Regions from separate parts of the Streptomyces sp. NBC_01288 genome, predicted to be linked through region 2. Evidence: riboswitches for the same ligand, from Rfam matches in the RefSeq annotation. Region 2 holds a riboswitch; each other region holds the start of a gene.
What was found. A riboswitch is a leader RNA that binds a small molecule or an ion and turns the genes downstream of it on or off. The one in region 2 is predicted to bind cyclic di-AMP.
Positions count from the first base shown of each region.

Region 1: another riboswitch for cyclic di-AMP. It lies ahead of OG194_RS27625 (transglycosylase family protein); the one in region 2 lies ahead of OG194_RS01700 (C40 family peptidase).
Region 3: another riboswitch for cyclic di-AMP. It lies ahead of OG194_RS24675 (M23 family metallopeptidase); the one in region 2 lies ahead of OG194_RS01700 (C40 family peptidase).
Region 4: another riboswitch for cyclic di-AMP. It lies ahead of OG194_RS06195 (M23 family metallopeptidase); the one in region 2 lies ahead of OG194_RS01700 (C40 family peptidase).

Region 1 is NZ_CP108427.1:6,117,647-6,121,471, reverse strand. Features, by position in the region: gene eno (phosphopyruvate hydratase) at 1-960, opposite strand, end outside; gene OG194_RS27625 (transglycosylase family protein) at 1,276-1,971, opposite strand; cyclic di-AMP (ydaO/yuaA leader) riboswitch at 1,981-2,162, opposite strand; gene OG194_RS27620 (LysM peptidoglycan-binding domain-containing protein) at 2,356-3,333, opposite strand; gene OG194_RS27615 (cytochrome P450 family protein) at 3,559-3,825, opposite strand, start outside.
Region 2 is NZ_CP108427.1:357,549-361,373, reverse strand. Features, by position in the region: gene OG194_RS01700 (C40 family peptidase) at 1-1,372, opposite strand, end outside; cyclic di-AMP (ydaO/yuaA leader) riboswitch at 1,381-1,555, opposite strand; gene OG194_RS01695 (DUF1996 domain-containing protein) at 1,915-3,825, shown strand, end outside.
Region 3 is NZ_CP108427.1:5,494,660-5,498,484, reverse strand. Features, by position in the region: gene OG194_RS24685 (PrsW family intramembrane metalloprotease) at 1-630, shown strand, start outside; gene OG194_RS24680 (aldo/keto reductase) at 643-1,587, opposite strand; gene OG194_RS24675 (M23 family metallopeptidase) at 1,649-2,659, opposite strand; cyclic di-AMP (ydaO/yuaA leader) riboswitch at 2,671-2,828, opposite strand; gene OG194_RS24670 (PP2C family protein-serine/threonine phosphatase) at 3,062-3,825, opposite strand, start outside.
Region 4 is NZ_CP108427.1:1,388,898-1,392,722, reverse strand. Features, by position in the region: gene OG194_RS06200 (alpha-galactosidase) at 1-1,465, shown strand, start outside; cyclic di-AMP (ydaO/yuaA leader) riboswitch at 1,769-1,931, shown strand; gene OG194_RS06195 (M23 family metallopeptidase) at 1,936-2,883, shown strand; gene OG194_RS06190 (SGNH/GDSL hydrolase family protein) at 3,072-3,825, shown strand, end outside.

The DNA of each region.
Region 1 (3,825 bases), 5.8 Mb from region 2:
CTCCGGGTTGGTGACGAAGAGGTCGTCGCCGACGATCTGGACCTTGTCGCCGATGCGGTCGGTGATGACCTTCCAGCCGGCCCAGTCGTCCTCGTACAGCGGGTCCTCGATGGAGACGAGCGGGTAGGCCGCCACGAGCTCCTCGTAGTACTCGGTCATCTCGGCGGCCGAGCGGGACTTGCCCTCGAACTCGTACTTGCCGTCCTTGTAGAACTCGGACGCGGCGACGTCGAGCGCGAGCCCGATCTGCTCGCCGGGGATGTAACCGGCCTGCTTGATGGCCTCGATGATGAGGTCGAGCGCGGCGCGGTTGGACTCCAGGTTCGGGGCGAAGCCGCCCTCGTCGCCGAGGCCGGTGGACAGGCCCTTGGTCTTCAGCACCTTCTTGAGGGTGTGGTAGACCTCGGCGCCCCAGCGCAGCGCCTCGGAGAAGGACTCCGCGCCGATCGGGGCGATCATGAACTCCTGGATGTCCACGTTCGAGTCGGCGTGCGAGCCGCCGTTCAGGATGTTCATCATCGGAACGGGCAGCAGGTGCGCGTTCGGGCCGCCGAGGTAGCGGAAGAGGGGGAGGTCGCTGGCCTCGGACGCGGCGTGCGCGACGGCGAGGGAGACGCCGAGGATGGCGTTGGCGCCGAGCGAGCCCTTGTTGTCGGTGGCGTCCAGGTCGAACATCGCCTGGTCGATCAGTCGCTGCTCGGTGGCGTCGTAGCCGACGAGCTCCGGGCCGATCTGCTCGATGACGGCGAGAACGGCCTTCTCGACACCCTTGCCGCCGTAGCGGTTGGGGTCACCGTCACGCAGCTCGATGGCCTCGAAGGCACCCGTGGAGGCGCCGGACGGAACGGCGGCACGACCCGTGCTGCCGTCGTCGAGGCCGACCTCGACCTCGACCGTGGGGTTGCCTCGGGAGTCCAGGATTTCCCGGGCTACGACGACGTCGATGGACGGCACGAGCATCTCCTTCTTGGGGTCTGACGCGGCTACGGCAACACCGCAGCGGCTCTGCGAGACGAGCCTAACCGGCTCGGGGCGATTGGCCATCCGGTCGGCCGCCTGATGGACAGAACCGAGAGTAAATTGTTTCCGAACGGAACAAAGCGCTTCGCTGAAGAGCGCGCAAAAAAGCCCCGCTCCGGTGCGTACGGGGGAACACGCACCGGAGCGGGGAGCCCGTGGGGGACGGGGGTGACCCTCACGAGGTCTCCATGATGGGGACCACGGATGTGAGGGCGCTGTGGTTCAGCTACGAGACCGATATGTCGTTTCGGGCTGTCACTTCAGGTGGAGCTGCTGGCCCGGGAAGATGAAGTCGGCGTCGTCGATGATGTCCTTGTTCAGCTTGAACAGCTGCTGCCAGCCGCCCTTCACCTTGTGCTTCTCGGCGATGGAGCTGAGGGTGTCGCCCTTGACGACCTTGTACTCGCCGTCACCCTTCTTGACCTTCTTGCCGGTCGGGGTGGTGACGGTCTTCTTGGCGGCCGGGCGCTCGGCGGAGCGGGAGGCGGTGGTGTCGCTCGTGGAGCGCTCGGTGGTGCTCTTGGAGGAGCTGGAGCTGTTCGAGCTGCTCGACGAGCTGGAGCTGCCGCCGGAGTACGAGGCGCCGGAGAGGCCGGTGCCGCAGGTGGGCCAGGCACCCTTGCCCTGGGCGGCGAGAACCTTCTCGGCGACGGCTATCTGCTGGGACTTGGAGGCCTGGTTCGCGGTGGAGGCGTAGGCGGTGCCGCCGTACGCGGCCCACGTCGAGGCGGAGAACTGCAGGCCGCCGTAGTAGCCGTTACCGGTGTTGATGGACCAGTTGCCGCCGGACTCGCAGCTGGCGACCGTGTCCCACTCGGACGCGGTGGCGGCGGAGGCGCTGCCGGTGGCCATCAGCGGGGCGGCGATCGCGACACCGGTGACGCCGGCGAGCGTGGCGACGCGGGTGGCCTTAGACGGACGGCGGTGCTTGCCCTTGCTGGAAAACAGCATGGAAAATCCCAATCCCCTCACCGACGCCTGCGAGGTGAGCTGTCGGGTTCGGGCCGTGTGAGTTGCCCGGCCGTGCTCGTACGTCTCGTACGCGGCACGACTTAACCCCAAGCCGGTTCCGGTCGTCTCTCAACTCCCGGGCCCGGCGCTTACCTTGGGTCCCCCGCTCCTGCCTACGGCGCTTGACGCGACGAATGTTCCCGGAGGCCGCTGGCAGGACTCGGCGTGTGCGGCAGCCGGGGCTCGTGGTGACGAGCGGCCTTGACCGTAGACACGGAATCGGCGGAATTTCAAAGACGATCAGGGCTTCTGAGACTCATCCCACACTTTGATCAAACCGGACATTCAGCTCGAAGCATGACGTGAACTCCCGCTGCTCTCTTGCTACTTTTCGTCCACTTCCGTACCGACGTCCAAGGTCTGACCGGCGGCGATCTGGGTCGGATCGGCGCCTATCACCTTTTTGTTCTCGGCGTAGAGCGCACGCCATCCGCCGTCGTAACCAAGGGAGTCGGCGATGGACGCGAGGGAGTCGCCGGCGCGGACGGTGTAGGTCTGCGGCGACACGCTCTCCTCGGCGCTGGCACCGCGATGCTTACCGGCACTCTGCTGGTCACCCTGCTGGTCGTCGGAATCGCTGAGCGCGCCGGTGTCGACGAGGCTCCATTTGCCCACCGCCTGGCCCGAGTTGTCCGATTCGTCGATTTTCGGGGAGGCGGCGACCGAGTCGTTGCCGGTCGAAGGAGTGGTTGACTTGTCGGACTTGGCGGAGTTGTCCGTCGCGGTGGGCGAGGGGCTGTCGCTCGACGAGTCGCCGCCGGACGCGTCGGACGAAGTCGAGTCCGTGGTGCCGGAGTCGGACAACCCGGAGGAAGCGGACGAGTCCGACGAACCGGAGTCGGCGTCGGAACCGGAGTCGGAGGAGCCGGTCGGAGTGGCCGACGGGGAGTCACTCGCGAGGCCGGTGTCGACGTCCGTCGAACCCGAGGTGGTGGTGAGACCGGAGAGCAGCGCGCAGGTGGTCCACGCGGAGGTGCCCTTGTCGGCGAGGATCTTCTCGGCGACGGCTATCTGCTGGGAGCGGCTGGCCAGGTCGGCGCTCGGGGCGTAGGCGAGGCCGCCGTACTTCTCCCATTCGTCCTGGGTCATCTGCAGGCCGCCGTAGTAGCCGTTGCCGTCGTTCTCGCTCCAGGAGCCGCCGCTCTCGCAGTTGGCCACCTTGTCCCAGGTGGTGCCGTCGGCGGCGTTCGCGGAGGCCGCGGCGAGAAGGGGGATGGCGATGGCGGAGCCGGTCACCCCGGCCGCGACGAGGAGAGCCGGAGCCTGACGGGGGCGACGGTGACGACCGTTCCCGGAGAGCATGCGGAGGCCTTTCGCGTGACAGCGGGGGGACCGCGCGGCGGGTGGTGCGGGGGTGCTGCGTGGGGTGGTGCGGGGCGCCGCGCTGGTACGTGAACGTACCCACAGTCGATCACTTGTCACAAGTTAATGCCACGGAGATCACGTGAAGATCACAGAGTTGAAGAACTGTCACTTTCGGGTTTAGGGGGCTGGATTGCCGGTTCAGCGGCGCTCCGGACCACCTGTTCAACGGCGTTCCGGGGTGAACTCCACGGGGAGTGTGCGCAGTCCGCGCATGATGAGGCCGCCGCGCCAGCGCAAGTCGGCCGGATCTCCGGCGAGTTGCAGGTCGGGGAGGCGGGTGAGGAGCGTGGCCAGCGCGGTCTGGCCCTCCAGCCGGGCTAGCGGGGCGCCGAGGCAGTAGTGGATGCCGTGGCCGTAGCCGAGGTGTTGATTGTCACGGCGCCCGAGATCGAGGACGTCGGGATCGGCGAACCGTTCCGGGTCCCGGTC
Region 2 (3,825 bases):
GTCCCGCCGCGCCCCACAGGCAGGGCCTGCCGATCTGGGCGCGGGCGAAGGCGAGCGCGGTGCTGGTCTTGCTGAGCGTGGTGGGGTCCTGCGGCGCGGCGGGTACGGCCGCGGCGGGCGCCGGGCTGATGGTCGGGGCCGGGGGAAGAATGATCTCCGGGGCCATCGTCGGAGCCGTGGGCAGGGTGAACTCGGGAGCGATGGCCGGGGCCGCGGCGAAGGAGACCTCGGCGGCGGGCGGTGCCGGCTGCCACTCCTGCTGCGGCGGGCGCCAGTCCGGTTCCGGCGTGGGGTACGAGGTCCGCTGCTCGGTCACCGGAGGCATCTGGCCGGTGGACCAGGCCTGTTGCTCGGGGACGATCGGCATCTGACCGGTGGCCCAGGTCTGTTGCTCGGCCACGATCGGCATCTGGCCCGTCGACCAAGCCTGTTGCTGGGGCAGGACGGGCATCTGCCCCGTGGACCAGGCCTGTTGCTCGGGCGCGATGGGCATCTGGCCCGTCGACCACATCTGCTGTTCGGGGACCATGGGCATCGACCCGGTCGACCAAGTCGCCTCCGGGGTGGGCCAGTTGGTCTCCGCGGGCGGCCAGGTAGCACCAGCCGGGGCGGATTCGGTGCGCGGAGCCGCGATGTAAGGGAGCAGCTCCAGGTCCGCCGTGAGCGGGTCGAAGGCCGGTGCCGGGGCGGCCGCGACGGCGAACTGCTGTGCCTCCACGGAGGGCATGGGCGCCACCTCGATGGAGGGCACGGGCGGCAGGTCGAGGACCGTCGGCTGCGGCATCTGAGCCATCTGCTGCATGTACGGCATCTGAGGCGACCGGGGTGCCTGCGGCGCGGCGATCTGAGGCGACTGGGGTGCCTGCGGCGCGGCAGGCGGCAGCGCGGCGATCGGTCCGGCCGTCAACTCTGCGATGGGCGCGGCGAGTTGAGGGGTGACGGGCTCCGGTGCGCCGGTCCCCGCGGTCAGTTCGGCCACGGCGCGGCTGGGCTGCGCCTCAAGCGCGCGGCCGCCGCCTTCGGGCTCGGGGCGTCGTTCGGACCGCTCGGGCCTGGGTGCCGCCGAGCGGGCGGGAGTCCTGCCGGGCGGCAGTTTCGCCGGTACGGTCGGGCCCATCTGGGCGCGAGCGCGGTCGAACAACTGCCGAGTGACGGCGTCTTGGGCGGGGTCGGAAGTACGCGACGCGCTGGGGCGGGGTTCGACACGCTTGCGCGGACCGCCGGACATCTTGCGTGTGGCGTTGTAGTTTCCGGTGGCCGTCTCGGCCCTGTCGTAAAGGGAGTTGATCCGCCGCTGGACTTCGTCACGGCTGGGTCGGTCGTCCACGGTGGGGCCACTGCCTCCGGTGCGCGTACTTCGTTCTGCCGGCATGGCAGACGTGCTCCTTCCGTATCGCGCCTACCGGGTTAGCTGTCGGGTTCGGGCGGCCGATCACGGAAGGATTGCCCTACGACCCTTGCCCAAGCGGGCGGTCGGGTCGATTCACCCCAAGTTCGGTTGGGTCCCCGGCTCCGGCTGTCGCGAGCGACACACCGGACTCGGCGCAAACCGTGCGGCCCGGCGCTGATCGCCGGAGTAGGTCGTACGGTCTGAGCGTCAACTTAGCCAACGTGTGTGCCTCGTGTGAAGGTTGAAGCGCGATATGTCCGATACGTTTTTGTGACCTTTACCTCGCTCAGATACTTCGGCTGGATGCGTCGAGGGTTCGATCGAGGGCTCATGGGTCCGCCGAGTCGGGTGATCCATATGAGGTCGCTATGAATTTTTGGGACGGTTGAACACACTGGCGTCCCGCTCCGTATTGGAACGGGGGATTTCCATGCCGGGACGATCCGGGCCGACCGATACGTGTAGGAGCAACTTCCTTGGCACGCAACACGCGCAGACGCCCAACGGGCGCACGACGCGCGACGATGGCAGCAGTCGCCCTGATGCTGGGCGGCGGAGGACTGGTGGCGGCGAACGTCTACGCGTCGGCGTCCGAAGGCGGTTGGGGCGGTGACTCGTCCCAGCAAGGGTCTCCCGACGCGGCATCGAGTGGCGCGACGATCGACTGCCCGGACATCGGCACCCAGTTGACGTCGGTCCCCGACGAGGCGAAGACCGAGGTCGACGCCCAACTCGCGCTTCTGGACCAGCAGATAACCGAGGCCTACCAGAAACTGAAGGACTCGACGGAGTCCATACGCCAGGACGCCTCCTTCGCCGACAACGCGATCATGAATCCGTTGAAGGAGAAGCGGGCCGCGACGATCGGGCGGATCGACGACGCCATCGACCGGGTCGGGGACCGCCCCGAGGGTCTCGACGCGCTCGCCGGCTGCACGCTGATCGCCCCCACGAACGGCGACGAGAACGGCAGCGGGGGTGACCAGAGCGGTAGCGCCGACCCGACCGGCCAGGACCAGCAGCAGGGTGACGGCCAGGGCGAGCAGGGGAACCAGCAGTCCACGAACGGGCCCGTCGCCTCGGACTACGCGGACATCACCTCCGTGCAGCCCAACGTGAACACCCCGCAGGACCAGGGCGACGCCTCCCGCGGCACGTTCGTCACCGCATGTGGCGTGAACGAGAACGGCCTGTTCAACTCGGACAACGTGATCGTCGCGCCCGGAGTCACCAACGGAGCCCACCACTTCCACGACTACATCGGCAACCAGTCGAACAACGCCTTCGCGAGCGACGACGACCTGGCGAAGGCCGACACGAGTTGTGAGAACCCGGGCGACAAGTCCACGTACTACTGGCCCGTGTTGCGGCTCCAGAACGGCAAGCAGGAGCGGGACGCGGACAAGCCCGGCGGCGGCACCGAGGGCAACTCCGGTCAGATCGTCACCGCGAAGGCGGCCACGCTGACGTTCGTGGGGAACCCGAAGAGCAAGGTCGTCGCGATGCCGCGCCTCCTGCGCATCATCACCGGCGACGCCAAGGCCTTCGTGAACGGCCCGGCCAACGCCAACGCCTCCTGGAGCTGCACCGGTTTCGAGGACCGGCAGCTCAAGGACAAGTACCCGCTGTGTCCCGCGGGCAGTGACGTGGTGCGCACCTTCAAGTTCCAGAGCTGCTGGGACGGTCGCAACATCGACAGCGCCAACCACCGCACCCACGTGGCCTTCGAGGCCGCCGACGGCTCCTGCCCGACGGGCTTCGAGGCCATCCCGCAGCTGGTGCAGCGGATCGTCTACGACGTGGACGCGCCGAGCCTCCAGGACGGCGGCAAGACGACCCCGCTGTTCGCGGTCGACTCCTTCCCCGAGCAGCAGCACAAGCCCGTCACCGACCACGGCGACTTCATCAACGTCTTCGACGAGGGCCTGATGAAGGACATGGTCAGCTGCATCAACGACGGCAAGAAGTGCGGCGCCGGCACGAACGACGACCCCGGAGGCTCGGGCGACGGCTCCGGCTCCGGTGACGGCTCCGGTTCGGGTGGCGGCTCCGGGAACGGTGGGGGTTCCGGCGAGCCGCAGGAGTCCCCGTCGGCCACCGACACCGCTACGGCGGCGCCCACGGCCACCGCGTCCGACGAGCCCGCCGGGAACGGCGGCAACGAGGGCAATGGCGGTAACGGCGGCAATGCCGGGAACGGTGACAACGGCGGCAACGGTGACGAGCCCACCGCGGACCCCGCGACTAGCGCCCCGGACACCGAGACCAACGCCCCCGAGCCCACCGACACCCAGACCACCGACCCCGGTGATCTGACGACGGCTGTCTCGGTCCCCAAGGCAGACACGAAGACCGAAGGGTCCAAGTCGAGCGAGACGCAGGGGAGTTCGGACAACGGCTCCGGCGGCGAGGTCGGCAGCGCCGTGACGACACCG
Region 3 (3,825 bases), 5.1 Mb from region 2:
GTCCTCACCGGCATCGGCTTCGGCATCGCCGCCCTCTCCCCCGACCGGCAGCACGTCCGCCGCGTCCTGCTGCCGCTGACCGGCCTGCTCCTCGCGATGGGCATGCACGCGATCTGGAACGGCTCCTCCACCTTCGGCCAGTACGGCTTCTTCGAGGTCTACGGCGTCTTCATGGTCCCCATGTTCGGCCTGCTGACCTGGCTGGCGGTCTGGACCCGGCAGCGCGAACTGCGCACCGTGCGCGAGGAGTTGCCCGCCTACGTCTACGCGGGCTGGCTGATCCCGGCCGAACCGTTCGTGCTCGGCTCGATGAAGGCACGGCGCTTGGCCCGCGAGTACGCCCGCCACCACCTCGGCAGGCAGGCGGCTCGCTCGGTCGCCCGGTACGAGGCCCACGCGACCTCTCTGGCGTTCCTGCGGCACCGGGCCGCGCGGGGTCGCGCCGGCGCCGATTTCGTCGTACGGGAAAGGGAGCTGCTGCACGAGCTGTGGCTGCGCCGGGAGGTGGCGCGGCCCGCGCTGGACTACGCGGCGCGCCGGACGGCGCCACCGGTACCGGTGGTGGTGCCGCCGTGGCCGCCGGTGTACGGGTCGTACGGGTCTCCCCTGTACAACCCGTACCGGTCATAGTTCCGAGGACATTTACGCCGACGCCTGCGTGAGGCGGGTGATCTCCGCCTCCGTCAGCTCCAGTTCGGCCACGCCCAGCAGTGCGGGGAGCTGCTCCACCGACCGGGCCGACGCGATCGGGGCCGCGACCGTGGGCTGGGCCGCGAGCCAGGCGAGGGCCACCGTGGCGACCGGGGCGTCGTGGGCCTGGGCGACCTCGTCGAGGGCGGTGAGGACGTTCAGGCCGCGCTCCGATTCGAGGTACTGGGCCGCGCGCCCGGCCCGCGGGCTGTCGACCGTCGTACCGGGGCGGTACTTGCCGGTGAGGAAGCCGGCGGCCAGCGCGAAGTACGGGACCGCGGCCAGGCCCTCCCGCGCGGCGAGCTCGCTCAGCTCACCCTCGTAGGTGTCGCGCGAGACCAGGTTGTAGTGCGGCTGGAGGGCGACATAGCGGGCGAGGCCCTCGCGGTCGGAGAGGTCGAGGGAGGCCCGGAGCCGCGCCGGGGTGATGTTGGACGCGGCGATGTGCCGCACCTTTCCCGCCTTCACCAGCTCGTCGAGCGCGCCGATGATCTCCTCGACCGGCACCTCGACCTGGTCGAAGTGGGTGTAGTAGAGGTCGATGTGGTCGGTGTCGAGGCGGCGCAGGGAGGCGTCCGCGGCGGCCTTGATGTTGGCGGCGCTCAGGCCCGGGAAGTCGGGGTGCTGGCTGACCTTGGTGGCGATGACGACGTCGGAGCGGTTGCCGCGGGCCTTGACCCACTTGCCGATGATGGTCTCGGACTCGCCGCCCTGGTTGCCCGGCGCGAACGCCGAGTACGAGTCGGCGGTGTCGACGAAGTTGCCGCCCGCGGCCGCGTAGGCGTCGAGCACGGCGAAGGAGGTCGCCTCGTCGGCGGTCCAGCCGAAGACGTTGCCGCCGAGGGAGAGCGGGAAGACCTCAAGGTCGGACCGGCCCAGCTTGCGAAGAGAAGTCATGACCCACTTCAACAGCCGGACCGGAACCGGATATTCCAGCCCTTTAGAGCCCTTAGAGCCCTTAGGGGTTGAGGCCCTTGCTGCGCAGCCAGGGCGCCGGGTCGCTCGCGGTGGCGGCGCCGTTGATGTGCACCTCCAGGTGGAGGTGCGGCCCGGTCACGTTGCCGGTCGCGCCCACGCGGCCGATGACCTCACCGGTGGAGACCTTCTGCCCGACGCTCACGTTGATCGAGGACTGGTGGCAGAACCACAGCTCGGTGCCGTCGTCGAGGGTGAGGATCGTGCGGTACCCGTACGACCCGGCCCAGCCCGCCTCGGTGACCGTGCCGCTGTGGATGGCCTTGATCAGCGTGCCGGTGGGAGCGGCGAAGTCGAGACCCGTGTGGTACCCGGAGGACCACATCGAGCCGGCCTGTCCGAAGGTGCCGGTGATCGTGTACGAGCCGACCGGCAGCGTGTACTGCTTGGCCAGCGCGGCGAGCTTCGCGGCCTCGGCCTTCTTCTTGGCGGCGGCCTCCGCGGCCTTCTTCGCGTCGGCGGCCTTCTTCGCGGCGTCCTTCTCGGCCTTGGCGGCGGCGTCGTCGACCTGCTTGGCGACGGCGGCCTCGACGGCGGCCTTCGACTTGCCGTCGACCTGCACCTGCTGCGACTCGGCCTGCGCCATGATCCGGTTGCGCAGCAGCTCGCCCGCGTCCGAGGCACCCTTGGCGGTCTCGGTGGTGGTCACGCCGACGCTGCTGAGCGCGGTCGCGGAACCCTTGGGGGTACTGCTGGACGAGTCGTCCAACAGATGACCCACGGAGGGCAGGTCGGGTATGGAGATCGATACCGGCGGCTTGCCGGTGTTGGCGCTGGCCATGCCGCCCGCGCTGACGGCGGCTATGACACCGACGCCCAGGACGGTGGAGCTGCGGGCGAATCCTCCGCCACCACGCTGCTTGGCGACACGGTGCTTGCCGCGGTTGGGAGCAACGGTCTCCGCGCTGGGATTCCACTCCTCCCAGGGGCCCTCGTCGGGGCGGTAACCGCCGTAGACGACAGGGGCTTCTGGGGCAGCCTGGTTGGACGCCACGTGGGCGTGCTCCTTTCCTTCCTTCTCGCCTACCGGGTTAGCTGACGGGTTCGGAGCAGGAAGGTCTCCTACGCGCGTAAACCGGCCGCGTTTCCACGGCAGTTGACGAGCGATTCACCCCAAGGTGGTGGTTCCCCGGTTCCCTTTCAGGATTCGGCGCGTGCGCACGGAGCCATCTCTAGTGACGGCTGGGACGACCGCGCTGCGTTATCGAACGTTAATAGACACGGGCGCCCGTTTCCAAGCTGTTCGGCTTGATCATTAACCTTTCCTTGCTGGACGAAGGGCCCACCACCGGCGAAAAACGGGCGAGTTGGCCAAGTCTCAGAATTCCCACAGGTATTGACGGCATGTCAGTTGTTATGCGGAGGGCTCCCACCCGGTCACCCGCCGTGACAACGGTCATGGATGCCGTACGGCGATCATCGCCATGTCGTCCGTCATCCAGCCCCCGGAGTACCGGCGCACCTCCTTGGCGAGGATGCCGAGCAACGCCTCGGGGGTGCGGAAGGTCCGGCCGGCCAGCCGCGCCCCGGGGTCGTAGAAGACACCGCGGGAGTCGCGCGCCTCGGACAGCCCGTCGGTGTGCACGAGGAGGGTGGCCCCGCCCGGGAACGCGAACTCTTCAGCACGGTCGGGCCAGACCCCCAACTCCCCCATTCCCAGGGGCAGTGCGGGCTCCTGGACCTGCAACGTACGGACGGTGCCGTCCTCGTGCAGGAGCAGCGGCGGCGGATGGCCGCGGTCGACGATCCGTACGACGCCGTCGCCGTGCGGGAGTTCGGCGAGGACGGCCGTGGTGAACCCCTCGAACGCGTCGAGCCCGTCGCGCCGGGTGCCCTCGCGCGCCAGCGCCCGCTCCAGCCGCTGCGCGACCGCCTCCAGGGTCGCCTCCTGCTCGGCGGCCTCCCGGAACGCCCCGATGACCACGGCGACGGCGGCGACCGCGCCCATGCCCTTGCCGCGCACGTCGCCGACGACCAGCCGTACGCCGTGCGGGGTGTCCTGCACCGCGTACAGGTCGCCGCCGATGAACGCGCCCTCCTGCGCCGCCTCGTACCGTGCCGCGATCGCGAACCCGCCGATGCGATCGGCCGGTTCGGGCAGGACGGCGCGCTGGGCGGCCTCGGCGATCTCGCGCGCGGAGGCGAGCTGTTCGCTGCTGC
Region 4 (3,825 bases), 1.0 Mb from region 2:
CGACACCGACGCGACCGAGGAGCGCGGCGAGGTCTACGGCTGCGCCCTCGGCTGGTCGGGGTCCTGGCGGATCGCCGTGGCCCAACTCCCGGACGCGCGCGTGCAGATCGGCGGCGGCGCCGGGTACGACGACTCCGGACTGCTGCTCCTGGCGCCGGGGGAGTCCTTCACGACCCCCGTCTTCGCCGGGCTGTGGAGCGACGCGGGCTTCGGCGGCGCCAGCCGCACCTGGCACGACTACCAGCGGACGTACGTCATCCCGGACGCGGACCAGGACCGGCCGGTGCTCTACAACTCCTGGGAGGCCACCCAGTTCGACATCTCCGAGGAGCAGCAGGAGACGCTCGCGCAGCGCGCGGCGGCGCTCGGGGTCGAGCTGTTCGTGGTCGACGACGGTTGGTTCGGCGCCCGCACCAGCGACCGTGCCGGGCTCGGCGACTGGACCCCCAACCCGGACCGCTTCCCCGCCGGCCTCAAGCCGCTCGCCGACCGCGTCCACGCGCACGGCATGCAGTTCGGCATCTGGGTCGAGCCCGAGATGGTCAACCCGGACAGCGACCTGTACCGCGCGCACCCCGACTGGGTGCAGTACCAAGAGGGGCGAAAGCGGACGGAGTTCCGCAATCAGCTCGTCCTCAACCTGGCCCGCGAGGACGTCCAGGAGTACCTCTGGGAGCGGCTCGACGGGCTGCTCTCCAGCGCCCCGATCGACTACGTGAAGTGGGACTTCAACCGCTGCTTCACTGATGCCGGATGGCCCGGTGACACCTATCCGCAGCGCCTCTGGGTCGACCATGTGCGCGCCCTGTACTCCCTGTTCGACCGGTTGCGGGCGGCCCACCCGGGCGTGGCCTTCGAGTCCTGCTCGGGCGGCGGCGGCCGGATCGACCTCGGCGTCATGAGCCGTACGGACCAGGTGTGGACCTCGGACAACACCGACCCGCTCGACCGGCTCGCCATCCAGCACGGCTTCAGCCAGATCCACCCCGCGCGCGTGATGGCCGCCTGGGTCACCGACAGCCCGAACATCCAGCTCAACGGCCGGGTCAGCAGCCTGCGTTTCCGGTTCGTGAGCGCCATGGCAGGGGTGCTCGGGGTGGGCGGCGACCTCTCGGAGTGGACCGAGGAGGAACTCGCCGAGGCCCGCCAGTGGGTCGACCTCTACAAGGAGATCCGGCCGCTCGTGCAGCACGGCGACCTCCACCGGCTGCGCCCGCCGAGCGGCGGACTCAGCGCCGTGCAGTACGTCGACGGCGACGAGACCGTCGTCCTCGCCCTGCTCCAGGCGCAGCACTACGGCGAGCCCCTGCCGGCGCTCCGGCTGCGCGGGCTCGACCCGACAGCGTCGTACGAATGCCTCGAAACGGGCGAAGTCCACCGAGGGGCCGTCCTGTTGCACCACGGGCTGCGGACCGGGCTGCGCGGTGACCTTGATGCGACGGTTATCCGCCTGCGTCGCATCTGATCCCTCTGTCCCAATTGCAGCCTTCGTTCCAACTCGCTCTGGAATAAAGGAACCTGAGAGTTGTGTACGTGAGCAGCGTCATATTCGTGACCGTGCGTCGTTCGTCATGTTCACGTAATTGACGTGCTTTTACAGGGGGATTGAGGGGTTGAGTCCGGTGGGAATTCACGGAGGGTGACGGTGAATTCCCGCAGGGAAACACAAGAAACGCAAATCCGTGGAACCTCCTGCTTGTCCCTTTGCGTCTTCCTCGCTTACGTTCGCCACCAATCCGGACGGACGCCCAATCCTGCCGCCGACCGGACTCCGCACACACCCACCCGTATGCGGCAGGAGCGGGGGACCCACAGGTAAGACGCCTGTTCCGGTCTCCGGAACGGGCTTGGGGTTTAGCCGCGACCAGTGCGCGGCCGGGCATCTCCAGCCCGCACCCGACAGCTCACCTCGCAGGCGCCGGAGAGGAATTCGTCATGCCCGCGAAGGGTAAGCACCGCCGCCCGAAGTCCCAGCGACTCACCCGCTCGATGGCCGTAGCCGGAACCGGCGGCGCCGCACTCGCCCTTCCGCTCATGGGAGCCACCGGCGCCCATGCCGCGACCACGACTTCCGCTCCGGAAAAGGCGGTTCAGTCCGTTCCGGCGACCGAGAAGACGGTTACGGAGAAGGCGGCCGCGAAGACCGTCTCGAAGTCCTCGGGCGTCAAGACGTATTCGGTGCGGTCGGGCGACTGGCTCGCGAAGATCGCCGAGGAGCAGGACGTCACCGGCGGCTGGAAGAAGCTCTACCAGGACAACCGCGAGGCCATCGGCGGCGACCCGTCGCTGATCCACCCGGGCCTGAAGCTGACCCTCGGCAAGAAGGCCGCGACGAGCGGCACGGACACCGGTACGTCGTCCAAGTCGTCCGGTACCACGTCTTCTTCGTCCTCGTCCTCGTCGTCCTCCTCTTCCTCGGAGAAGAGCAGCTCGGCCGCGCAGAGCGACGACAGCACGAGCACCAGCACCTCCACCGGCTACACCCTCCCCGTGACCGGCGGCACCATCGGCACCGGCTATCACGTCGCGGGCAGCATGTGGTCCAGCGGCTATCACACCGGCGTCGACTTCGTCGTCCCGACCGGCACCACCGTCAAGGCGGTCGCCGCGGGCACGGTCGTCTCGGCGGCCTACGACGGCGCCTACGGCAACGAGGTCGTCATCCGGCACGCGGACGGCGAGTACTCGCAGTACGCCCACATGTCGCAGCTGTCGGTCTCGGCCGGCCAGACCGTGACCGAGGGCCAGCAGATAGGTCTCTCCGGCGCGACCGGCAACGTGACCGGCCCGCACCTGCACTTCGAGATCCGGACCACGCCGTACTACGGCTCGGACGTGGACCCGGTCGCCTACCTCCGCTCGCACGGCGTCACCGTCGGCTGACGCCGGAGCCAGGAGCAGAGCAGTTCCGGGGTCAACGCCCCTGATCGGAGGGTTATTCCGACTTTGGACAACCCTTTACGAGTGGCTTATCTCACCGCCCGTCAACCCCAAAATACGATCGCGTAGGTCACACCTCAGGGTGAATTATGGTTGCCGTGGCTAACGATTCGAAGAGTGACAACAGAGCAGTGATCGGGTCGTACGTGGCGGTGGGGGACAGCTTCACCGAGGGCGTCGGCGATCCAGGGCCCGACGGGGCGATGGTCGGCTGGGCCGACCGGTTCGCGGTACTGCTCGCGGACCGGCGGCCCGAGGGCGACTTCGAGTACACCAATCTGGCCGTGCGCGGGAAACTGCTCGACCAGATCGTGGAGGACCAGCTCACCCGGGCCAAGGAGATCCGGCCCGACCTGGTCTCCCTGGCCGCGGGCGGCAACGACATCATCCGTCCGGGCACCGACCCCGACGAGGTCGCCGAGCGCTTCGAACGCGCGGTCGCCGACCTCACCGCCGCCGTCGGCACCGTCATGGTGACGACCGGCTTCGACACCCGTGGCGTGCCCGTGCTCAAGCATCTGCGCGGCAAGATCGCCACCTACAACGGACATGTAAGGGCCATCGCCGACCGCTACGGCTGCCCGGTGCTCGACCTCTGGTCCCTGAAGACGGTCCAGGACCGTCGGGCCTGGGACGGCGACCGGCTCCACCTCTCTCCCGAGGGACACACGCGCGTGGCGCTCCGCGCGGGCCAGGTCCTCGGCGTCGAGGTCCCGGCCGACCCGGACCAGCCCTGGCCCCCGCTGCCGCCGCGCGGCACGCTCGACATCCGGCGCGACGACGTGCACTGGGCGCGCGAGTACCTGGTGCCGTGGATCGGACGCCGGCTGCGGGGCGAGTCCTCCGGGGACCATGTCGAGGCGAAGGGCGCGCTGTCGCCGGACG